4 regions of the Foliimonas ilicis genome follow, and region 4 is predicted to be linked to each of the others. Evidence: riboswitches for the same ligand, from Rfam matches in the RefSeq annotation. Region 4 holds a riboswitch; each other region holds the start of a gene.
What was found. A riboswitch is a leader RNA that binds a small molecule or an ion and turns the genes downstream of it on or off. The one in region 4 is predicted to bind cobalamin.

Region 1: another riboswitch for cobalamin. It lies ahead of ABFT80_RS11435 (TonB-dependent receptor domain-containing protein); the one in region 4 lies ahead of metE (5-methyltetrahydropteroyltriglutamate--homocysteine S-methyltransferase).
Region 2: another riboswitch for cobalamin. It lies ahead of ABFT80_RS09745 (ABC transporter substrate-binding protein); the one in region 4 lies ahead of metE (5-methyltetrahydropteroyltriglutamate--homocysteine S-methyltransferase).
Region 3: another riboswitch for cobalamin. It lies ahead of ABFT80_RS17585 (aromatic ring-hydroxylating oxygenase subunit alpha); the one in region 4 lies ahead of metE (5-methyltetrahydropteroyltriglutamate--homocysteine S-methyltransferase).

Annotation. Positions count from the first base shown of each region.
Region 1 is NZ_JBDUUH010000004.1:219,611-224,656, forward strand. It holds gene ABFT80_RS11430 (ABC transporter substrate-binding protein) at 1-312, opposite strand, end outside; gene ABFT80_RS11435 (TonB-dependent receptor domain-containing protein) at 367-2,226, opposite strand; cobalamin riboswitch at 2,408-2,611, opposite strand; gene ABFT80_RS11440 (BA14K family protein) at 2,750-3,199, shown strand; gene ABFT80_RS11445 (hypothetical protein) at 3,292-3,621, shown strand; gene ABFT80_RS11450 (hypothetical protein) at 3,622-4,284, opposite strand; tRNA gene ABFT80_RS11455 (tRNA-Lys) at 4,563-4,638, shown strand; gene ABFT80_RS11460 (fatty acid desaturase) at 4,895-5,046, shown strand, end outside.
Region 2 is NZ_JBDUUH010000003.1:353,328-358,373, reverse strand. It holds gene ABFT80_RS09750 (FecCD family ABC transporter permease) at 1-540, opposite strand, end outside; gene ABFT80_RS09745 (ABC transporter substrate-binding protein) at 548-1,660, opposite strand; cobalamin riboswitch at 1,763-1,966, opposite strand; gene maiA (maleylacetoacetate isomerase) at 2,005-2,646, opposite strand; gene ABFT80_RS09735 (IlvD/Edd family dehydratase) at 2,854-4,671, shown strand; gene denD (D-erythronate dehydrogenase) at 4,738-5,046, shown strand, end outside.
Region 3 is NZ_JBDUUH010000008.1:64,725-69,770, reverse strand. It holds gene ABFT80_RS17590 (hybrid-cluster NAD(P)-dependent oxidoreductase) at 1-914, opposite strand, end outside; gene ABFT80_RS17585 (aromatic ring-hydroxylating oxygenase subunit alpha) at 1,104-2,351, opposite strand; cobalamin riboswitch at 2,472-2,675, opposite strand; gene ABFT80_RS17580 (IS1 family transposase) at 2,951-3,310, opposite strand; gene ABFT80_RS17575 (IS1/IS1595 family N-terminal zinc-binding domain-containing protein) at 3,307-3,657, opposite strand; gene metH (methionine synthase) at 3,804-5,046, opposite strand, start outside.
Region 4 is NZ_JBDUUH010000001.1:704,260-709,305, forward strand. It holds gene ABFT80_RS03450 (DEAD/DEAH box helicase) at 1-373, opposite strand, end outside; gene ABFT80_RS03455 (PepSY-associated TM helix domain-containing protein) at 617-1,996, opposite strand; gene ABFT80_RS03460 (hypothetical protein) at 2,145-2,525, opposite strand; cobalamin riboswitch at 2,682-2,895, shown strand; gene metE (5-methyltetrahydropteroyltriglutamate--homocysteine S-methyltransferase) at 2,999-5,046, shown strand, end outside.

The DNA.
Region 1 (5,046 bases), on a different contig from region 4:
GAGCCGTCTAAGCAGCGAAACGGTCGTGCGCGTGGTAAACGTGCCTGCAATCACCAGATCGGGCTGCATCAGGAAAATTTCCTCCGCCAGACCATGATTGACGACATAGCGACCGGCCTGATCTGCCAACACCGAACTCGTCTTGTCTCCCGCAAGATAGGACACCGAGTACAATTGCCCCTCGCCCGCAATCAGCATGGCAAGCTGGTCCGTGCAGACATTCATGGAAACGACGCGGCGCGGGGCTTCAGCGGCAAATGCCGCCCAGCTATTGAGGACCGAAACTATCAAGATCGCGATGATCCGTTTCATGCTTTTCTCCAGGCATCAGGCCTCAAGAGAAGGCCCGATGCTGAACCTCTCCGTTCAGAACGTTCGCGTAAAGCTCAGATTGAAGGTGCGTCCCGGTGCCCGGTAGTTTGTGACGGTGGCGTATTCCTCGTCGAACAGGTTTTCGACCGAGAATTTGAACTGCGATTGCGCATCGAGCGCATAAAGCGCGGTAAAATCCACGGTCACATAGTCCGGCAATTTTTCGGTGTTGGCCGCGTTGGAGTAGCGCGCCGCGCCATACAGGACTTTTGCCATCAGGTCGAGCTGCTCGGTCGGGCTGTAGGTGAGCTCGGCGGTCGCCTTGAAGCGGTCGCGGTTGGGAATGTATTTGCCATTGTCCTGATTAAGCGGCTCGCGGATGTCGATCGTGGCCTTACTGCTCCACTCGTCGCTAAAGCGGTGTGCCAGCGTCGCCTCGAAACCGGTTATGCGGGCGCGGGCGACGTTGAACGGGATCGGAGAAATGAAGGCGATCGCGTCAGTCAGCCACGTCTGGTAGAAAGCGAGATCGAGACTGGTGCCTGCCGTCGCCTGCCAATTCAAACCAACCTCATAGGAGCGGGATTTTTCAGGCTTCAGGTCTGGGTTTGAAAAGCCGGGATAGTAAAGATCATTGAAGGTCGGCGCGCGAAAACCAGTGGCGTAAGAAGAACGCAGTACGAGATCCGGCAGCACCTCGTAGCTCGCGCCGACATTGTAAGTGGTCGCCCCGCCGAACTGGCTGCTGTGGTCGTAGCGGACGCCCGCATCGACGCGCAGCGCCTCATATTCGAGCGAATATTGGCTGAACACCGCGGCCAAGTCGCGCGAATCTACAGCGAAATCGACGGTCGAATCGACATGTTCACGATAAGCTTCCACACCACCGGTGAAGATGTGATTGGCCTTGCCGGTATCGAAGCGTTTCTCAGTCGAGGCGAAGATGCCGTAGCGCTGCGTGTCAAATTGGCTGCTGCCAGGCACGTCGTCCCGGAAATTCGTCGAATAATCCAGGCCTGAACTCACCTCCACTGTCGAAGACCAACTGTCGGAATGAAGGACATGCGCGCCCAGTTTTCCGGCAAATGTAGTGGTATCGACTTCGTTGGCGAACGGGAATGTGTCATCGTACTGGCTGCGTCCACGTGCGAAAAGACCATCTGCGTAAAGCCGTCCCCAGTCGAAATCCTTCGAAAATGAAAGATTGGCCGAGCCTTGCAGGAATCCGTCATCATCGGGCTCATGACCCCAGGCGAGCGGCGTAGTGAAATCATAGCCGCGCGTACCGAGCAGGTTGCCACCGAGCGCATAGTTTACGCCGCTTTCGCTGCGTCCCTGAACCGTACCAGAAACATATCCGCCCCAGGGATGGGTGACGCCGGTTGTGAGCGTCGCGCAGGTGTTGCGACCGTCGGCGCAAGCACCGCCCTGCTTCGTTATGATGTTGACTACACCGCCCATCGCATCGGCACCGTATTGTGCGGAATGCGCACCCTTGGCGATCTCGATACGTTCAATCGAGGCAAGCGGGATATTGAAGATTGATGTCGTTCCGCTGGTGGCGGAGCTTGCCCGCACGCCATTGATCAGCACGAGCGTCTGCGTGGCTGACATGCCGCGCAGATAGACATTGGCCGACGCCCCCTGCCCTCCATAGGAAATGATAGAAACGCCGGTATAGGATTTCAACAACGAAGGCAGATCGGGCGCGGCCGACTGATCGATCTCCTTGCGGTCGATCACTGTAACTGACGAGGTTGAGCGCGCCAGCGTGGTTTCACGCCGTAGCGGCGTCGTGACGACGACCGGGTCGAGCCTGATTGCGTCCGCGTCGCGGTCGTCCGGCTCCTGCGCACCAGCATTATTCGAGAAAGCCAGCACCAATGCGCCGGCGTAAATTGTCCATTTCTGCATATCTGCCCACCCAAATGCATCGCGGGCGCCACACGCGCCCATGGTTTCAATCGAAACCGCACGGTCTGAACGGGTGAGAAATGGACGCAATGATTGCGTATCCCGGCCCTGCCAGCGCGCGGCAACACTTTTCAGATGTCACCGCGACGGAAAACCGCACCTGGCCGCGCCCCGCGCCCAAGCTAGATGACTGGAAAAGGCAGGTCTCCTGACTTCCGGGTCGTCGCCATCTTCCGCCTTCCCAACAACGCGAATGCGCCGTCAGTGGCTTAGTGGAAGCTTGCTCACCGGTTACAGTTGCGGGGGCAGTCGCGGCTTTGGCCTGAAGGCCTTACCGTGTTCCCTTTTGATCCGCTTGCGCGGAACCAATTCCAGATTGAACGCTAGCTGCGGGGCAACGATCAGTCAATTCGCTGCCGGGGCAAATGCTTACAAAAATGTAATGCTCATATTCAGCTTCCGTTCATCGTCTGAGCGCGATTTTCAGGGCGTCACAATAAAATTAATTCCTGAGGAGCCCAACATGAGAAAAATATTCTCGCTGATATGCGCATCGACGGTCGCCCTGACTGCCTTTGCCACAACTTCCGCGCCTGTGGTTGCAGCGCCGCTGAAGCCTATGAAAGTCGAAACTCAGTCCGACATTCAGCAAATCCAGAATCGTCGCGGCTATTATCGAAGCGGTGGACGCCACTATTACAATGGCCATCGCGGCTACAGGCAGTCGCGTCACGGCTGGCGTCAGCACAATGGCTGGTGGTTCCCGCCTGCGGCATTCGCGATGGGCGCAATTGTCGGCGGCGCGATCGCTCAGCCCGCCCCCGTCTACCGCCCCCGCCCGGTCTATCGTCAACCGGCAGCGTCGAACGCGCATATCCGCTGGTGCTATGACCGCTACCGCTCGTATCGCGCCTCGGACAATACGTTCCAGCCCTATAACGGTCCGCGGCAAATCTGCTACTCGCCGTACTGAACCTGAAAAAGGCGGCTTCAAAAGCCGCCTTTCTCTGTTGAATCCCGCGCTACGCCTTGTGTCCGCCGCGTGGCGGCAATATTTTCCCGCGCATGGCGTTTTATCTGAAAATCCTTGGCGCACTTGTCATTATGCTGGCCATTATCGCAGGCGGCATCTGGTATTGGGTGACCTCCAGCGGCCAAAAAGCCCTTCTGGACGTCGCCCGTCAGGCGCAGCTTTGCAAATCCGACGATTGCAGCGAAGGACTGGACGAGGCATCCAGCTTTCTGGCTCAGGAATTCGGGCTGACGCCGGGCCTCGTCAAATGGTGTATCGGCGTGGATAGCATCGCAGGCGACACGGCCACACGCCCGAATCACAACGGCAACTGGTTTATCGAAACGCTTTATCAGCCCTGCGGCGAACCCATCGTCGAATAGCTACCACCGATGCGAATAGGCAGCGCGAAGCGTCTGCGTGCCATTATCCGAAGCCAGATCGTTGAGATTGGCGCGCAGTTTCAAATTTCCGCTGATACGCTGTTCCAGCCCGACATTTGTGTGCCAATGACTGTCGGTACCCGTACGTGAACCGCGCGCCACAACCGACGTTCCGGTGGTTTTCGAAGAAATACGCACGGATTTGCTGGTGCGGCTGTTCAGCTTATCAGTGCCGCAGCAATCGAAATCCACACTGTAATTGTCCTGAATCTCGGCGGCCCATTCAGGTGTGATGTCCCATTTGCCCGTATTGCTGAACGACAGGGAGCGGCGTCCGCTGGCCGGATTCATACGCATATTGACGACGGCGCCGGTGGAAACGGCCTTTCGTTTGGCCGCCGGCAATTTAACCGAACCCCAGAAATTGACCCGCGATCCCGGCGCGACCCCGCCATTGCGGGAGTCTTCGCCGACGAATCCGACATCCGTGCCGGCACTTGTTTCAAGGCGGGTCGGCAATCTCGAACCCATGCGCATTTGATACGCACTGTCGGATACGCGCGAAGGCGACCAGATCACACCGCGCTGGTCGGAGGCATTCGCTACCGGAAAAAATGCAAGCGCGAACAAGGTGGTAAGGACGATAGTCTTTGTTTTTAGCATGGCGAAAAATCCGCGGACTTGCTGTGGCAAATCTCGTGCAACCAAGGCACGATCACTCGGAACATTCGCCGGACTAACACGCGGTTTTTGCATTGCACAAATGTTTATCGACCCAACACGGTCAATTGATCACCGATTGTTGCATGATCGACACGATGCGTGATCGGCACGTTTCCGGAGAACAAATGCACCTTTCGAAGAAAACATTCCGATATGGACTAGACAGGCCCGAAAGCTGTGGCTATATCCCGCGCCAAGTTGGTTTTTCCGGCTTGTGTGGGTGCGTAGCTCAGTTGGTAGAGCAGCTGACTCTTAATCAGCGGGTCACAGGTTCGATCCCTGTCGCACCCACCATTTCTTCAAAACATTGATATTTTTGATGGACCTCAGAACCATATCTGAGGTCGCGGCCAGAGTTCAGTAGAACCAAGCCGGTTTAAAGAAACAACTGCGGCCATTTGTTTGCAAATATTGGATTTGATTATTTTTCAAATTGCTAAACAGATGCTACAGCGACTTAAACCTGCCTAGTTTGTCAGGTATCGTTGAGTTCTTCTGCCACCTCCTATGCCGCTTTGTGACACAGTCGTAAGCCGCAGACTGGACAGTCATGACAAATGCTGACGCCTTGGGCGCCACTTCGAAAAAAGTCCGGTCGTGGAATGCGGCACTGGCGAAATATCGTCAGCCAAGCACGGCCCGCAGCACATTTGAGATTCTGATCACGGTAATTCCGTTTGTGATTTTATGGGCAACCGCTTC
Region 2 (5,046 bases), on a different contig from region 4:
AAGCGATTGCAGTGAGTGAAACAGGAACATCAGGGCGATGCCGGCGAGGATCATCGTATCGCCCATCATGCCGCGCATATTGCCGACGGAGTAGATCAGGGCGGATGCCATGCAGGCAAAGACGAAGGCGCTGGCGGGTACCGCGAATAACGGATTGAGCCCCCAGCCGCCGTTCAGAATGGCGAGCGATGCGCCAAAACCCGCCGCAGATGCGAGCCCAAGCGTGTAGGGGCTCGCAAGCGGGTTATCGAGAAGAGTCTGCATGGTCGCGCCGCTGGAGCCAAGGGCCATGCCGACGATGATCGCCATCAGGGCCATTGGCAGGCGCAACGTCCAGACGATTATCTCTGTCGTTGCATCTGCCCCGGCACGGTTGAGGAGCGCCGACAACACTTCGGAGACCGGCAGCAAGGCAGGTCCGGTCGCGATATCGAAGACGAGCGAAATACCGGCAAGAAGCAGCAGTCCCGCGATGAGGACTGCCTTCTTCCGTTCCGCTGCTCGATACCGCGAAAGCGCGGCGTTGACGGCCTCGCTCATGGCGGTGCTATTTCAGGCCGATCATGAAGGTGCCTTCCGGCTTGATCGGCAGATAGCGTTCGTAAAAGGCAAGATAGTTCGCCTGCGGATCGATATCTTCGAACAGGTCGGGATAGAGCGCCTTCGCGAAATACTGGACGGAGGTATAATCCATGATGGTGCGCGATGCGCCCTGATAGATGCCGTGGACGCGGCCGTTTTCGACGGCAGGCAGGGCCGACCAGCCCGGACGTTCGGTGAAACCTTTCAGCCTGGTTAGCGCCTCGTCGTTCGAAACGCCCTCGCCCATCAACTGACCGGTCGCGTGCTGGCGCCATTCGGAGCCTGCCATGACGATTACTTCGGGCCTTGCAGCCAGCACCTGTTCGGGCGCGACCGGCCCCCAGCTACGCACGATCTCGCGCGTGATATTCTTGCCGCCAGCGACTTCGGCAATCTTGCCCCACATATAATCGCCATAGCTCGGCCCCTGTTCCGGCGGACCTTTGCTGCCGAGTTCGATATAGACCGATGGTTTTTCCTTGCCGGCTTTCTCGATTCGCTCGCGCACGTCTGAAACGGCGCTCTCATATTCCTGCGCGATCTTTTCGGCCTGTTCCTCGGCACCGATCACCTTGCCGATCAAACGTGTGCTGGCGACGTGACGTTCCTCGGTCTGCGCATGGTAATCCACCACGACGACCGGGATACCCGCATCGACGATGCGCTGGAAATCAGCACCAATGCCCTGCACCTGCCACTCTGCAAGAATGGCGACGTCTGGCTTCAGCGAAATGAGTTTTTCGACCGAGAATGTGCTTACTTCGACTTCACCGACATCCGGAATATCGTCCAGCGATGGGCGAACCTTGAGATAGGCCTGCCAGTTTGCCGGACGCCAGTCGCTCCAGGCGGCCTTCGATATGCCGACTAGCTTGTCCATGGCTTCATCGCCGCCGAGCGCCCAGTAATCTTCGAAGTAAAGACCGAGAACGACGCGTTTGGCTGGCACTTCCATTTCGAAAGTGCGCCCGGTGACGTCTGTCAGCTCAACGGATTCGGCATGTGCTGCTTGCGCGAGAAATGCGGCGAACGCGGCGGCAAGTGTGATTTTGAGGGTAGAACGGTAAAAAAGCGGCATCGCAAGACCTGTTTTGTGGCTTCCGTCACCGCGAATTGGACGCATTCCATGCGCATGCATGAAATGTTCGCTCCAAAAGGACACCCCGCCCTATGGCTTCGCGCGTGACCACGGCTGACGGCAGGTTTCCTGGCTTGCGGGTCTCGGTTTCTCGTCGCCTTCCCAGAGGTGTTACTCCAGTGGCCTGTTGACGAAAACTCGCCGCTTACAGTTGCGGGGACAGCCACGGATTTGGCCTGTGAAGGCTTTCACCGTGTTCCCTTTTTCATCCGCGTTGGACGCGGAACCGTCGGCAAGGTGACTAGCAGCGAAAGCCGTTCACGGTCAAACGGTAAAACCGCTCTTCAGGGGCGAACCTTGTCGGGATGTGCATCGGCGAAGGCCGGGAGTTCGCTGCACGCGGCCTCGATTTCAAGAATGCGGGTGAAGGACGCGATATCCACCTCCCATCGTATTGCATTGTAAAGCTGCGGGATGAGACAGATGTCGGCCATGGTCGGCTCATCGCCATGGCAAAAGCGGCCGGTGTCAGCGGAGGCAAGCATCACTTCGAATGCGGCCAGCCCTTCGCCGATGAATCTCTGCATCCATTCGCGCCGCACGGCGTCACCGCCATCCGTGAGCGCCATGACTTTTGCGACGACTGCAAGATTGCAAACCGGGTGAATGTCCATTGCGATCGCATGGGAAAGCGCGCGAATCCGTTGCCTGTCGACCGCATTTCCTGTCAGGAATGCCGCGTTCTTTCGCGTTTCCTGCAGATATTCGATGATTGCCAGAGATTGCGAAAAAAGATGCCCATCGATTTCGATGGTCGGAACCAGGCCCTGCGGATTGCGCGCGATGTGTTCAGCCTGCCTGTGCTGCGCGCCGAGGAGATCAACTGATTTGCTGGAATAGGATTCGCCGAGCAGATTGAGCGCGATACGGACGCGGTAGCTCGCCGAAGAGCGCCAATATTCGTGCAATACGATCTCGTTCATCATCGATTCCTCCACAAAAAGCTCTTTCATCACAATCTGGCGGCTGTGGCCAAGCACATTGCCTGAAAACCCGCATATTTCGCGCGATTCTTCACCGGATTCATCCCGCGACGAATTTACATTTGAGCGTAGCGGGTTAATTGTGTAGGAGAATTGGCAGCGCTGCCATTAAATTATCATACCTTTGCGGCACAGCCGTCCGGAGTCGTCATGTCGAAAGAACACAAACAAGGAAATTTGCGGTCCCGTGCGTGGTTCGACAATCCTTCCAACCCGGACATGACGGCGCTCTATCTGGAGCGCTACCTGAATTACGGCCTGACGCTGGACGAGCTACAGTCGGGCAAACCGATCATCGGAATTGCGCAGACGGGGTCCGATCTTTCGCCCTGCAACCGGCACCATCTCGAACTCGCCAAGCGCGTGCGCGACGGCATTCGCGAGGCGGGCGGCATCGCGATCGAATTTCCGGTGCACCCGATTCAGGAGACGGGAAAGCGCCCGACGGCGGGGCTGGACCGCAACCTCGCTTATCTAGGACTTGTCGAAATTCTCTATGGCTATCCGCTCGACGCTGTGGTGCTGACCATCGGTTGCGACAAGACCACGCCCGCTTGCCTGATGGCTGCGGCGACTGTGAACATTCCGGCTATCGCCTTGTCTGTCGGCCCGATGCTGAACGGCTGGTTCAAGGGCGAACGCACCGGCTCCGGCACCATCGTCTGGAAGGCCCGTGAAATGATGGCTGCGGGCGAAATCGACTATGCGGGCTTCATCAAGCTCGTAGCCTCGTCGGCACCCTCGACCGGCTATTGCAACACGATGGGAACGGCAACGACGATGAACTCGCTTGCCGAAGCGCTCGGCATGCAATTGCCCGGTTCGGCAGCGATCCCCGCGCCTTACCGCGACCGGCAGGAAGTGGCTTATCTGACCGGCAAGCGCATCGTCGACATGGCCTATGAGGATCTCAAGCCGACCGACATTCTGACGCGCGATGCGTTCATAAATGCAATCCGCGTCAACTCGGCTATCGGCGGCTCTACCAATGCGCCGATCCATCTGAACGGTCTTGCGCGCCATGTCGGCGTCGAGCTTTCCATCGACGATTGGCAGACCTATGGCGAAGAAATTCCGCTGCTCGTCAATCTGCAGCCAGCCGGTGAATATCTCGGTGAGGATTATTATCACGCAGGCGGTGTGCCGGCGGTCGTCAACCAGTTGATGCTGCAGGGGCTGATTGCGGAAGACGCGCTGACGGTGAACGGCCGATCCCTCGGTGACAATTGCCGTGGCGCGGAAATCATGGACGAGAACGTCATCCGTCCGTTCGACAAGCCGCTGAAAACGCATGCCGGTTTCCGGGTCTTGCGCGGCAATCTGTTCGACAGCGCGATCATGAAGCTTTCGGTGATCTCTCCGGAATTCCGCGAACGCTATCTTGCGAACCCGGACGATCCGATGGCGTTCGAAGGCAATGCGATCGTGTTCGACGGGCCTGAAGATTATCATGCACGCATCGACGATCCGTCCGTCGGTATCGATGAGAAGTCCGTACTGTTCATGCGCGGGGCTGGCCCTATCGGCTATCCGGGTGCGGCCGAAGTCGTCAACATGCGCGCTCCGGATTATCTTTTGAAGCGTGGCGTGCACTCGCTTCCTTGCATAGGTGACGGTCGTCAATCCGGCACTTCGGGTTCTCCATCCATTCTCAACGCTTCCCCGGAAGCAGCCGTTGGCGGCGGGTTGGCGCTGTTGCGGACAGGCGACCGTGTACGCATCGATCTGGAGCGCGGAACGGCGGACATTCTGACAACGCCGGAGGACATGGCCGAGCGTCGTGAGGCGCTGGCGAAGGCTGGAGGCTTCGCCTATCCTGCTCACCAGACACCGTGGCAGGAGATACAGCGCGGCATCGTTTCGCAGCTTGAAACCGGCGCAGTTCTGGAGCCTGCCATCGCATATCAGCGCCTTGCGCAGGGTGGGATCGACGGGAAGAGCGCTGTTATTCCACGCGACAATCACTAACACGGGCAGTTTGGGCTGGAGACAAAACGCCGGTCGGATCTCGACCGGCAGCAAGGGAGGATATTGATGCGAGTTCTGATAATCGGCGCTGCCGGAATGGTTGGGCACAGGCTGGCCGAGAAGCTTGTTGAGACGGGCGAACTTGGCGGCAAGAAGATTGGTGCGATGCATCTTTTCGACGTCGTCGAGCCACGACTGAGTGGTGCGACGATTTCTTCGGAGTCAGGCGATATTTCCGATGAGGCGACGATCAAGAAATTGATCGAAGCGCGCCCTGACGTCATCTTCCATCTCGCAGCGATCGTATCCGGCGAAGCGGAAGTCGAATTCGAAAAAGGCTATCGCATCAATCTCGATGGCACGCGCTATCTGCTC
Region 3 (5,046 bases), on a different contig from region 4:
CGCGCCGTCTGCAAAACCGTCTGGCCCGAAAAGCATTCTGTATCGACGTCCGAGAGTGAAAACCGCACCGATATGCTTTGTGGGACTTCGGTTCCGGCAGGCATTTCCACATCGGAAAAAGGCGCTGGCACGACTTCGACCGGCGCGTGAAAGCTTTCCTGATGATAATGCTCCATATCGAAACCTGCCGATTGCAGCATTTCGCGCACGGCCCGCATGAAAGGCTCAGGGCCGCAACAGAAAATCTCGCGCTCCCTGAAATCGGGCGCGAGTAGCGGCAGGCGAACCGCATCGATGCGGCCCATATGGCCGAACCAGCTTTCGCGGCTAGAACGCTCCTCGATCAGGAAACCGAGACCGAGACCCGGCATACGGCTGCCCAGCAATTCCAGTTCCTTGCGGAAGATGATCTCTTCCGGACGCCGCGCGCAGTTGACGAAGGAGACATCGGTTTCCGGCGAGCAATCGTTGAGCCAGCGCGTCATCGACATCATCGGCGTGATGCCCGAACCCGCCGAGATGAACAGGTATTTCGCGGACGGATAATTATGCAGCGAGAAATCGCCGGTCGGCCCGTAAGCCTTGACCAGTTCGCCCGGCCTCAGATTGTCGAACATCCAGCGTGTGCCGATGCTGCCAGCCTGCGCCTTGACGGTAACGGCAATCGAGAACGGTCGCGACGGGCTGGACGACAGCGTGTAGGTGCGCATCAGCGGTTCGGGTGCCGTCGGCAGTTCGAATGTGATGAACTGGCCCGGCTGGTAGCGGAACCACGTCTGGTTGTCCGAGCGGAAGGTGAAGGTTTTGACGTCCGGCGCTTCGTCGGTGACGGCGATACACTCCAGCACCTGAAGCCGGTCGTTCCACGGCATCATCTCGTCGAGATGTTTGTAGAGGCTGACGGCGGCGTTCATGGGTGAGTGCTTTCGCAGCGAACTTCAAAGGTACGGCACTCTACGTTGCCCCCCTCTGGGCTGCCGCCCATCTCCCCCACATGGGGGGAGATCAGCCGTGTCGACGAAATTGCGTAATCTCCCCACCTGTGGGGGAGATGTCCGGCAGGACAGAGGGGGGCAACGTAGGGCACAAACATCTCCCGTCCCTCACGCCACGCTACGAAGCGCAGGCTTTTCACCATCCGCTAGGCGCGGTTCGATGAAATTGCAGTACCATTCGAGGAATTGCATCACGCCGCCTTCATGCTCCTGCGAGTACGGGCCGGGCTCATAGGCCGGCGATTTGATGCCGAAGGCGTTTTCCTCGACGATACGGCGGTCCTGATCGTTGGTTTCAGTCCAGACATGGGTGAGTTCGGCCAGATCATAATCGACGCCCTCGACCGCATCCTTGTGAACCAGCCATTTGGTCGTCACCGCCGTCTCGGTCGCGCTGATCGGCAGCACGCGGAAGGTGACAGCGTGGTCGCCAAGCACGTGATTCCATGTCGTCGGATAATGGTAGAGCAGCATCGAGCCGATGCGGTCGGTGCTGACGCTGTCGGACAGGTTCTTCTTCACCGCGCGTTTGCCCGTCATCGTGTAGCTGACAGCATCGCGCAGCAGCGGCGCACGTGTCGCGCGGAACTGACCGTCATCGGCAATGCGGAAGCGGCTGGGCAGGCCTGCTGCTTCGCATTTCTGCCAATGCGCCAGCATTTCCGGGTCGCTGTCGGCCCCATTGACGCCGGTTACAGTCGGCGCTTCCGGGAAGGTCTTGCAAAGTTCGGGATGGTTTCCGGCGCAATGGTAGCACTCGCGGTTGTTTTCCCAGACGAGCTTCCAGTTTCCCTTTTCGATGATAGTGCTTTCAAACGCGACCTTCGTCTCGCGCAATCGGTGCGGCGCTAGGTATGGCTCGATCAGCGCGCGGGCGGGCGCCAGATCGACGGGTTCATCGGCCAGGCAGATGAAGATATAGCCGCCGATGGATTCGCAGGCGACCGGCTTCAGGCCGAACTGGCTCTTATCGAAATCCTCCGCCATCTGGCGTGCGAAAAGCAGCCGTCCGTCTAGCTCGTAAGTCCACTGGTGATAGGGGCAGACGAGCTTTGCGGCCGTGCCTTTGGCGGCGCTGCAAACGCGGCTGCCGCGGTGACGGCATGAATTGTGGAAGGCGCGGATGTCGCCCTTCTGGTCGCGCACGATGACGACGGGATAATCGCCCACCTGCGCGGTGATGTAGCTGCCGGGCTTGGGAAGCTCGCAATCGTGACCGATGAAAAGCCAGTCCCGGTACCAGATCATTTCAAGGTCGAGCTTGAAATAGTCGGGGTCGGTGTAAAAGGCCTGTTCGAGGCTGAACCCATCCTTGCGGCTGCGTATCTGCCTCAGCATTTCGTTGCGTGCGTCCATGTCCTGTCCTCGCAATTAAGGACTGAACTGGTGGTGATTTCAGGGGAAGACGATCGGGCGGACGCCTGTTTCAAGGCACCGCACAATGATCTACCGCTTGACCGCCCACCGCGATCAGTCGAGTTCAAATCTCCTCAGGCTGGTTTCCGGGCTCTGGAGCTGGTCCCGCCGGACCCTCACGGACACCTTCCCAGGCCATTCGGCCCAGTGGTCTCCCACCGTGATTAGCTCCACCACCGTTGCGGGGGCAGCGCCGGATTTAAACCGGCTTCCCAATTCTCCGGCCCTGTTGAAGGGGCCAGCACCTGAAGTGGCTTCATGTAAACACTGTCGCGTCTGCACCGCCGATGCGAATGCGACATCGCATACGCGTCGGGCGACACTGGCGATGTTTAGAATTGAAGGCCGCCTATTTCGGAAGGGTGGTGCATCTCATTTTAAATAGAAACGCTTGCGGGACATCACCCCCCTCTGCCCTGCCGGGCATCTCCCCCTCAAGGGGGGAGATTGGCTATGCAACTCGCCGCCTTCATTCTGCAATGTCAGCAATTAGCGCCGCGCTTTCATGACAGGATAATCTCCACCCTTGAGGGCAGTGTTTACATTGGACTCGTAATTAGATGCCTGTTGAAGAACAGAGCGAGGGTTATGTCGAGCATCTGATGGGTTTTTGAAAAGCGCTTTGATCGACGGTTGAAGCGGGCGAGGTTGTCGCGGATCGATGAGTTGGATGCCTCGATCAGATGTGTCTGCGCCTTGGTCTGGGTATGAGGCTCGCCGATCCCCATGCGCTCGAAGGCCAGATGATAGCTGGAGTTGGCATCGGTATAGATCGCCTCGATCGTGCCCACGGCCTGTTTGACGAGCCGGTAGATGGTCATGGCGCTCGTCACGCCCTTGTCGCCGATATGATAGGCAACGACCCGGTTCTGACGGCGGCTGAAGGCGGTCCAGATCACCGCCCGCTGCTGTTTTTTTGAACGAAAGTATAGATCTCGTCCATCTCGATAATGTCGGCCTCAGTCACACAGGCTGGGCCAGACTTGGCCAGCCGCGCCTGCACGGCCTCATGCTCCTTGCGTATCCAGCGCAACACGCCGGCCGGCGAGGCGCCGACAAAGCGCGCGATTTTGCGGATGCCGACATTGTTGAGATACATGTCCACAGCCTGCGCTTTGGTTTGCGGGCTGAACCGGCGAGGCCTATCCGTACAGTAGCGTCCGCACGACCGGCAGCAATAGCGTTGCGCCCCGTCCTTGCGACCGGTCTTGCGCAAATCCTGGCTCTGGCAATTTGGACAGTCCATCCTTCTTCTCCCACCAAATCACATGACAGGCAGCAGAAGAATCCAAAAACAGTCAGATGTAAACAATGCCCCGCTTGCGGGGGAGATGCCCGGTAGGGCAGAGGGGGGTGCCCACGTTTCTGTCAAAACAGAAACCGCGCCAGGATTTACTCCGCCGCCTCCGCATGTGGCGCAGGCACATAATTCAAGATCGGCCCCAGCCACCGCTCAACCTCACGCAAAGGCATGGATTTGCGCGCAGCGTAATCCTCGACCTGATCGCGCTCGACCTTGGCGACACCGAAATAGTAGCTTTCCGGGTGCGCATAATACATGCCCGAAACCGACGAGCCCGGCCACATTGCATAGCTTTCGGTCAGCGAAACGCCGGAATTGCGCTCGGCATCGAGCAACTCGAACAAGGTCGCCTTTTCGGTATGATCGGGCTGCGCCGGATAGCCGGGTGCCGGGCGGATGCCGCGATATGGCTCGCCTATCAACTCGTCCGGCTGCAGATTCTCGTCGTGCGCATAGCCCCAATATTCCTTGCGCACGCATTCATGCATGCGCTCGGCAAAGGCTTCCGCGAAACGGTCGGCAAGCGCCTTGACGAGGATCGAGGAATAATCGTCGTTGGCACGCTCGAAACGCTCGGCAATCGCCACTTCCTCGATGCCCGCCGTGACCACGAAGCCGCCGAGATAATCGGCCTTGCCGCTATCCTTTGGCGCCACGAAATCCGACAGCGCGACATTGGCCTTGCCGTCGCGCTTTGCCAGTTGCTGGCGCAGCGTGAAGAAGGTCGCGAGTTCTTCGGTGCGCGTATCGTCGCTGTAGAGGCGCACATCGTCGCCAACGGCATTGGCTGGCCAGAAGCCGATGACGCCCTTCGGCGCGAACCATTTCTCCTCGATGATCTTTTTCAACATCGCCTGCGCGTCCTCGAAGAGCTGGCGTGCAGCAGGGCCTTGCTTTTCGTCATCGAGGATTTTCGGATAGCGTCCCTTCATCTCCCAAGTCTGGAAGAATGGCGTCCAGTCGATATAACGCGCAAGATCGGCCAGATCCCAGGTCTCGAAGGTTTTCGTGCCGAGGAACTTTGGCTTGGGCGGCTGGTATGCGCTCCAGTCGATGCGATGCGCATTGGCCCGCGCCCGCGCCAGGGGCAGGCGCAGCTTTTCGGCCTCGGAGCGCGCATGTGCATCCGATACTTTCTTGTATTCGGCGCGAACCGTGCTGACGTAATTCTCCTTCGCCTCAGGTGAAAGCAGGCTGGAAACCACGCCGACCGCGCGGCTTGCATCCGTGACATAAACCGCTTGTCCGCGATCATAACGCGGGTGAATTTTCACCGCCGTATGCACCCGGCTGGTGGTCGCGCCGCCAATCAGCAGCGGCACTTCAAAACCC
Region 4 (5,046 bases):
CGCCGCGCTCGAGCGTGCGGCGCTCGCTGCGCATATCCATGCCGCCGACGCAGGATGCGATGATCGCGCCGGTCGGTTCAAAAAGCCATTCCAGCTCGCGCTTCACCTGCAAGGCCAGTTCGCGCGTGGGTGCTACGGCCAGCGCCAGCGGCGCACCGGCTTGCTTGAAGCGGGCTTCGGAGCCGAGCAAGGTGGGCGCCAATGCGATGCCGAAGGCAACTGTTTTGCCGGAGCCTGTCTGTGCAGACACCAGGAGGTCCGAATCCCGCGTTTCGGGATCGAGCATGGCCTTTTGGACCGGCGTCAGGTCTGAATAGCCGCGCTTGTTCAACGCCTCGCGCAGGGCCGGGTGGATGGCTTCTAACTCTGTCATCGTGATCTTTCGAAACTGTGTTCGTGCAGCCGTCCGGGCCGTACATCATGCAGGCGCATGTCGCGCCAAAGCGCCGACGGGCCATTCCATTTGGGCCTGTCGTACGTTGCTCCGACGCATTTGTATAGTGAGTGTATGCCGCAGCCTTAGCTTTAGCGCACCTGAAAACGCATAGATAGCGGCTTTTGGCGTCAAATAATCGACCGGCCCTGCCGTCTGGGTGCCGAGGGCCGGTCCTGATGTTCAGTGAGCGAATGCCTTGCGGCGCTGCCAATGCGTGAACAGCCAGTCGAGTGTGAGCATCACGATCAATGATACGCCGACCAGCGGAAACAGGATGCCGCCGACGATGAGAATGGCGATCAGGCCTCTGAATACGCGTTTGTCCGAGGGAAGCGGAGGCACGCCCAGCGAACCTGCAGGCCGTCTTTTCCACCACATCATGCCCGCCGATACCGCAAGGAGAACGATGGCCATGCACACGACAAGCAGGAATAGCTGATTTGCCAGCCCGAACTGCTGTCCGAGATGAACGTTGATGCCGAATTCCAGCCATTTGCCGAGCGGGCCATAATCCGCGTAGGACATATCGATCAGCGGCTTGCCGCTATATTGGTCGAGATGGACCACACGCTGCTGCGACAAATCATCTGGATAGACGGAGCCGGTGAATACGCCGTTCGGTGTGGCGGGGATGTTGACGGCATAGCCTCTGTGCAGGCCCATATTGTCGAATGTAGCGACCGCCGCATCGAGACCGATCGGCTCGCTTCCGGCATGGGCGTGGTGCGATTCTGGAACCTGCGCCTGCTCGAGCGACCAGCTTGTCGGGGCGATATGGTTCAGATGCTCATCCGACATCGGAACGGCGACACGCACGCCTGCCGGGTATCCGAAATTGTTGCCGTTTGCCCATTCATTGACCTTCCCGCCCCATATGTTGGACCAGGGCATACCGGTGATGGCGAGGAAAACGATGAAGAAGCCGACGAAGGCACCCGTCACGGCATGGGTGTCTCTCCAGAAGACGCGGCGTTTCGGAGTGCCGCGCACTGAAACGACACCGCCGGTCTGGCGGCGCGGCCACCAGAGATAAATGCCGGTTCCAACGAGTAGGATCGACCATCCGGCGGCTATCTCGATGAAGCTGCGCGCGACCGTTCCGAAATACTTCAGGCTGTGCAGATAGCGGACAGTCCACATCACCGTTCCGCGATCGCTCAGGGAACCGAGCACTTCGCCGGAATAAGGATCGAGATAGACGGCGAGGCGTTCGCCGGCTTCGGTTCTGACCGTAACTTCCGTGGACACATTGGGCGTGGCCGGGTCGGTGTATTTGACCGCCGTTCCTGGATATTGCGCAAGGGCGGCTGCGACCAGTGCGGAGGGCTGCTGTTTTCCTATTCCTTCCTGAACCTCGACCGTCTTCAAATCTGCGTGGATCAGCGCGTCGATCTCGTTGTGAAAGAGATAAAGCGCCCCGGTGACTGCGAGGATGATGAGGAATGGAAGCACCAGAAGACCGGCATAAAAATGCCATCGCCAGACGGCGCGGTAAATGTCGGACGAAGCTGTCTGCGTGCGTGACAGATCGCCCGGCTGTTCGTGGACGGTAGCTGACATTGTGGTTTCTCCGGCAGGTTTTTCGAACCTGCGAAATGCAATTGATTTTCGTGAACAGCGCCTGATGCGAATTGCAATGTGGCCGCGACTTGCGTGCGGACACGATGAGTTCAGCAGATAGCGGAAGGCGCGATAAGCGGAATGCCGGTCAGGCTGTCAGCGGCGGAGCCCGCGGATTGCCCGGCTTGTGTTCGACGGCCGGGAGATGATCGACGGGCTGACGGTTGGCGGCTGCTTCCGTGACAATGGGAGCATGGAACGTCTGCACCGTTTCATCGGGCGGCGTGCCGAGCGCCTGCGTGAACATGCTGCATCCGATGACGCAGCAATTCGGCATCTTCGCCTGATCGCCCGCATCAGTGCCGGATTGATCGACGCTGGTGATGCATAGCGGATTGCCGAATGCATCGAGCATTGCGCGTTCGGACTGAGCGCCGAGCGCGAGAGCACCTGTCACCGATTGAAGGACGAGCAGATAGGCTGCGGCAAGCGCCACCCAAAAGCTCAATCGCTTCTTTCGAAAATTCACGAATATAATTCCCCTCGGAAAATGCTCATTATCAGCTTCCGAGCCGAACGAAAATCAGGAAATCGAACCCTGCGACATTCCGGGTATGGCTGCGAGATGAATGAAATAAAGATATAACGATTTCCTTATGTGACTTGACTGCTCCGCATGCAAAGGGCATGTTGCTTGCATCGTGGTTCTCTGGAATTCGCATCCGGAGCTAAGAGGGAATACGGTTCGACGCCTTTTGGTGTTTATGCCGAAGCTGCCCCCGCAACTGTATGTGGTGAGTTTCTGTTCAATCAGGCCACTGGAACGCGAATGTTCCGGGAAGGCAGAACGGAGACGGTGACCCGCAAGCCAGGAGACCTGCCGCGATAGATAACGTCCACGGGCGGGGTGTCCCGGTGTGCCGCTTTCGCGAAACGGTGCCTTCCGTTCGTATCGCGATCGTGACCGCCAGTGCCTTGCCCATATCAATCGGGGTAAGGAAAATGACCATCACCACCGCAAATCTCGGATTTCCGCGCATAGGCGCGCGGCGTGAACTCAAATTCGCGCTCGAAAGCTATTGGGCCGGAAAATCCGATGAGGCTGCATTGCAGGCAGTTGCAAAGGCACTGCGCGCGAAAAACTGGAAAACACAGCAGGAGAAGGGAATAGAAGTCATCCCTTCCAATGATTTCTCTCTCTATGACCATGTGCTGGACACTGCGGTCATGGTTGGGGCCATTCCGTCCGCCTATGGCTGGAAAAATGGGCCGGTCGACCTGGACACCTATTTCGCGATGGCGCGCGGAAGCGAGGGTAGAGGTCATGCCGCTTGCGGTCATGCCGAACATGGTCGAGGCGCACCGGCTCTCGAAATGACCAAATGGTTCGATACGAATTATCATTACATGGTTCCGGAATTGCATGCCGGTCAGACCTTCGAGCTGACCGCCAATCGGCCGCTGGAGGCGTTTCTGGAGGCGAAAGCGTTGGGCATCGTCACCCGTCCGGTGATCCTTGGACCCGTGACGTTTCTCAAACTCGGCAAGGCGACGACGGAAGATTTCGAACCGCTGTCGCTGCTGGACCGGCTGCTGCCCGTCTATGCGCGAATCCTTGCCGAACTGCGTGCCGCCGGGGTCGAATGGGTGCAGATCGATGAACCCTGTCTCGTCCTCGATCTCGATGATGCAGAACGCAAAGCGCTGGTTCATGCCTATACGGCGCTGGGCGCTCTTGTCCCCGATCTGAAAATCATGCTCGCAACCTATTTCGGAGACATAGGCGACAATCTGGCGACCGCCTTGAAGCTTCCGGTTGCGGGTCTGCATGTCGATCTCGTGCGGGCACCGCAGCAGGTGGACGTACTTATAGAGCAAGCACCGGTAGACCTTGTCCTCTCGCTGGGCATTATTGATGGACGCAATATCTGGCGTTCCGATCTCGCCGGACTGTACAAATCTGTAAAGCGTGTCGTTGAGGCCTGCGGATCAGACAAGGTGCAGATCGCGCCGTCCTGCTCGCTGCTGCATGTGCCGATCGATCTTGAACTCGAAACGGCGCTGGACGAGGAACTCGTCACCTGGCTGGCTTTTGCGGTGCAGAAGCTCGACGAAATCGGTTCGATCGCCAAAGCGTTCGACGCGGGTGAGCCGGGTCGGCTTTTTTCCAAATCCGATGCGGCGGCAAATGCGCGCCTGACTTCCGTCAGGGTGCACGATCCTCTGGTGACGGGTCGTCTCGCGCAGATCGATGGCTCCGCCACACAACGGAAAACCGCATTTCATCGACGCAAGATCGTCCAGCATAACAAGCTCAGGCTGCCGGTTTTCCCCACTACGACAATAGGCTCGTTTCCGCAGACCCCAGAGGTTCGCAAGGCCCGGTCGCAGCACGCCAAGGGAGAACTGAGCTATCTCGATTACATCGCCTTTGTTGAAAGCGAGACTGAGAGAGCGATACGCTGGCAGGAGGAAATCGGGCTCGATGTGCTGGTGCACGGCGAATTCGAGCGCAACGACATGGTGCAGTATTTCGGCGAACAGCTTTCCGGCTTCGCCTTTACCCGGCACGCATGGGTGCAGAGCTACGGCTCGCGATGTGTTCGTCCGCCGATCATCTACGGCGATGTATCTCGCCCGAATCCGATGACGGTTTCCTGGTGGAAATATGCCCAGTCGCTAACCTCGAAAGTGGTCAAGGGCATGCTCACCGGGCCGGTGACGATCCTCAACTGGTCTTTTGTCCGCAACGATCTGCCGCCAGAGACGGTGTGCAGCCAGATCGCGCTTGCCATTCGAGACGAGGTTCACGACCTCGAAGAGGCGGGTGCTGCGATGATCCAGATCGATGAGGCGGCCCTGCGTGAAGGCTTGCCGCTGCGCAAAGCGGAATGGCAGGCCTATCTCGACTGGGCGGTGGGAAGCTTCCGGCTTTGCTCTTCGGGCGTGTCGGATGAAACCCAGATACACACCCATATGTGCTATTCGGAATTCAACGACATCATGCCTGCGATCGCCGCGATGGATGCCGATGTCATCTCGATCGAGAC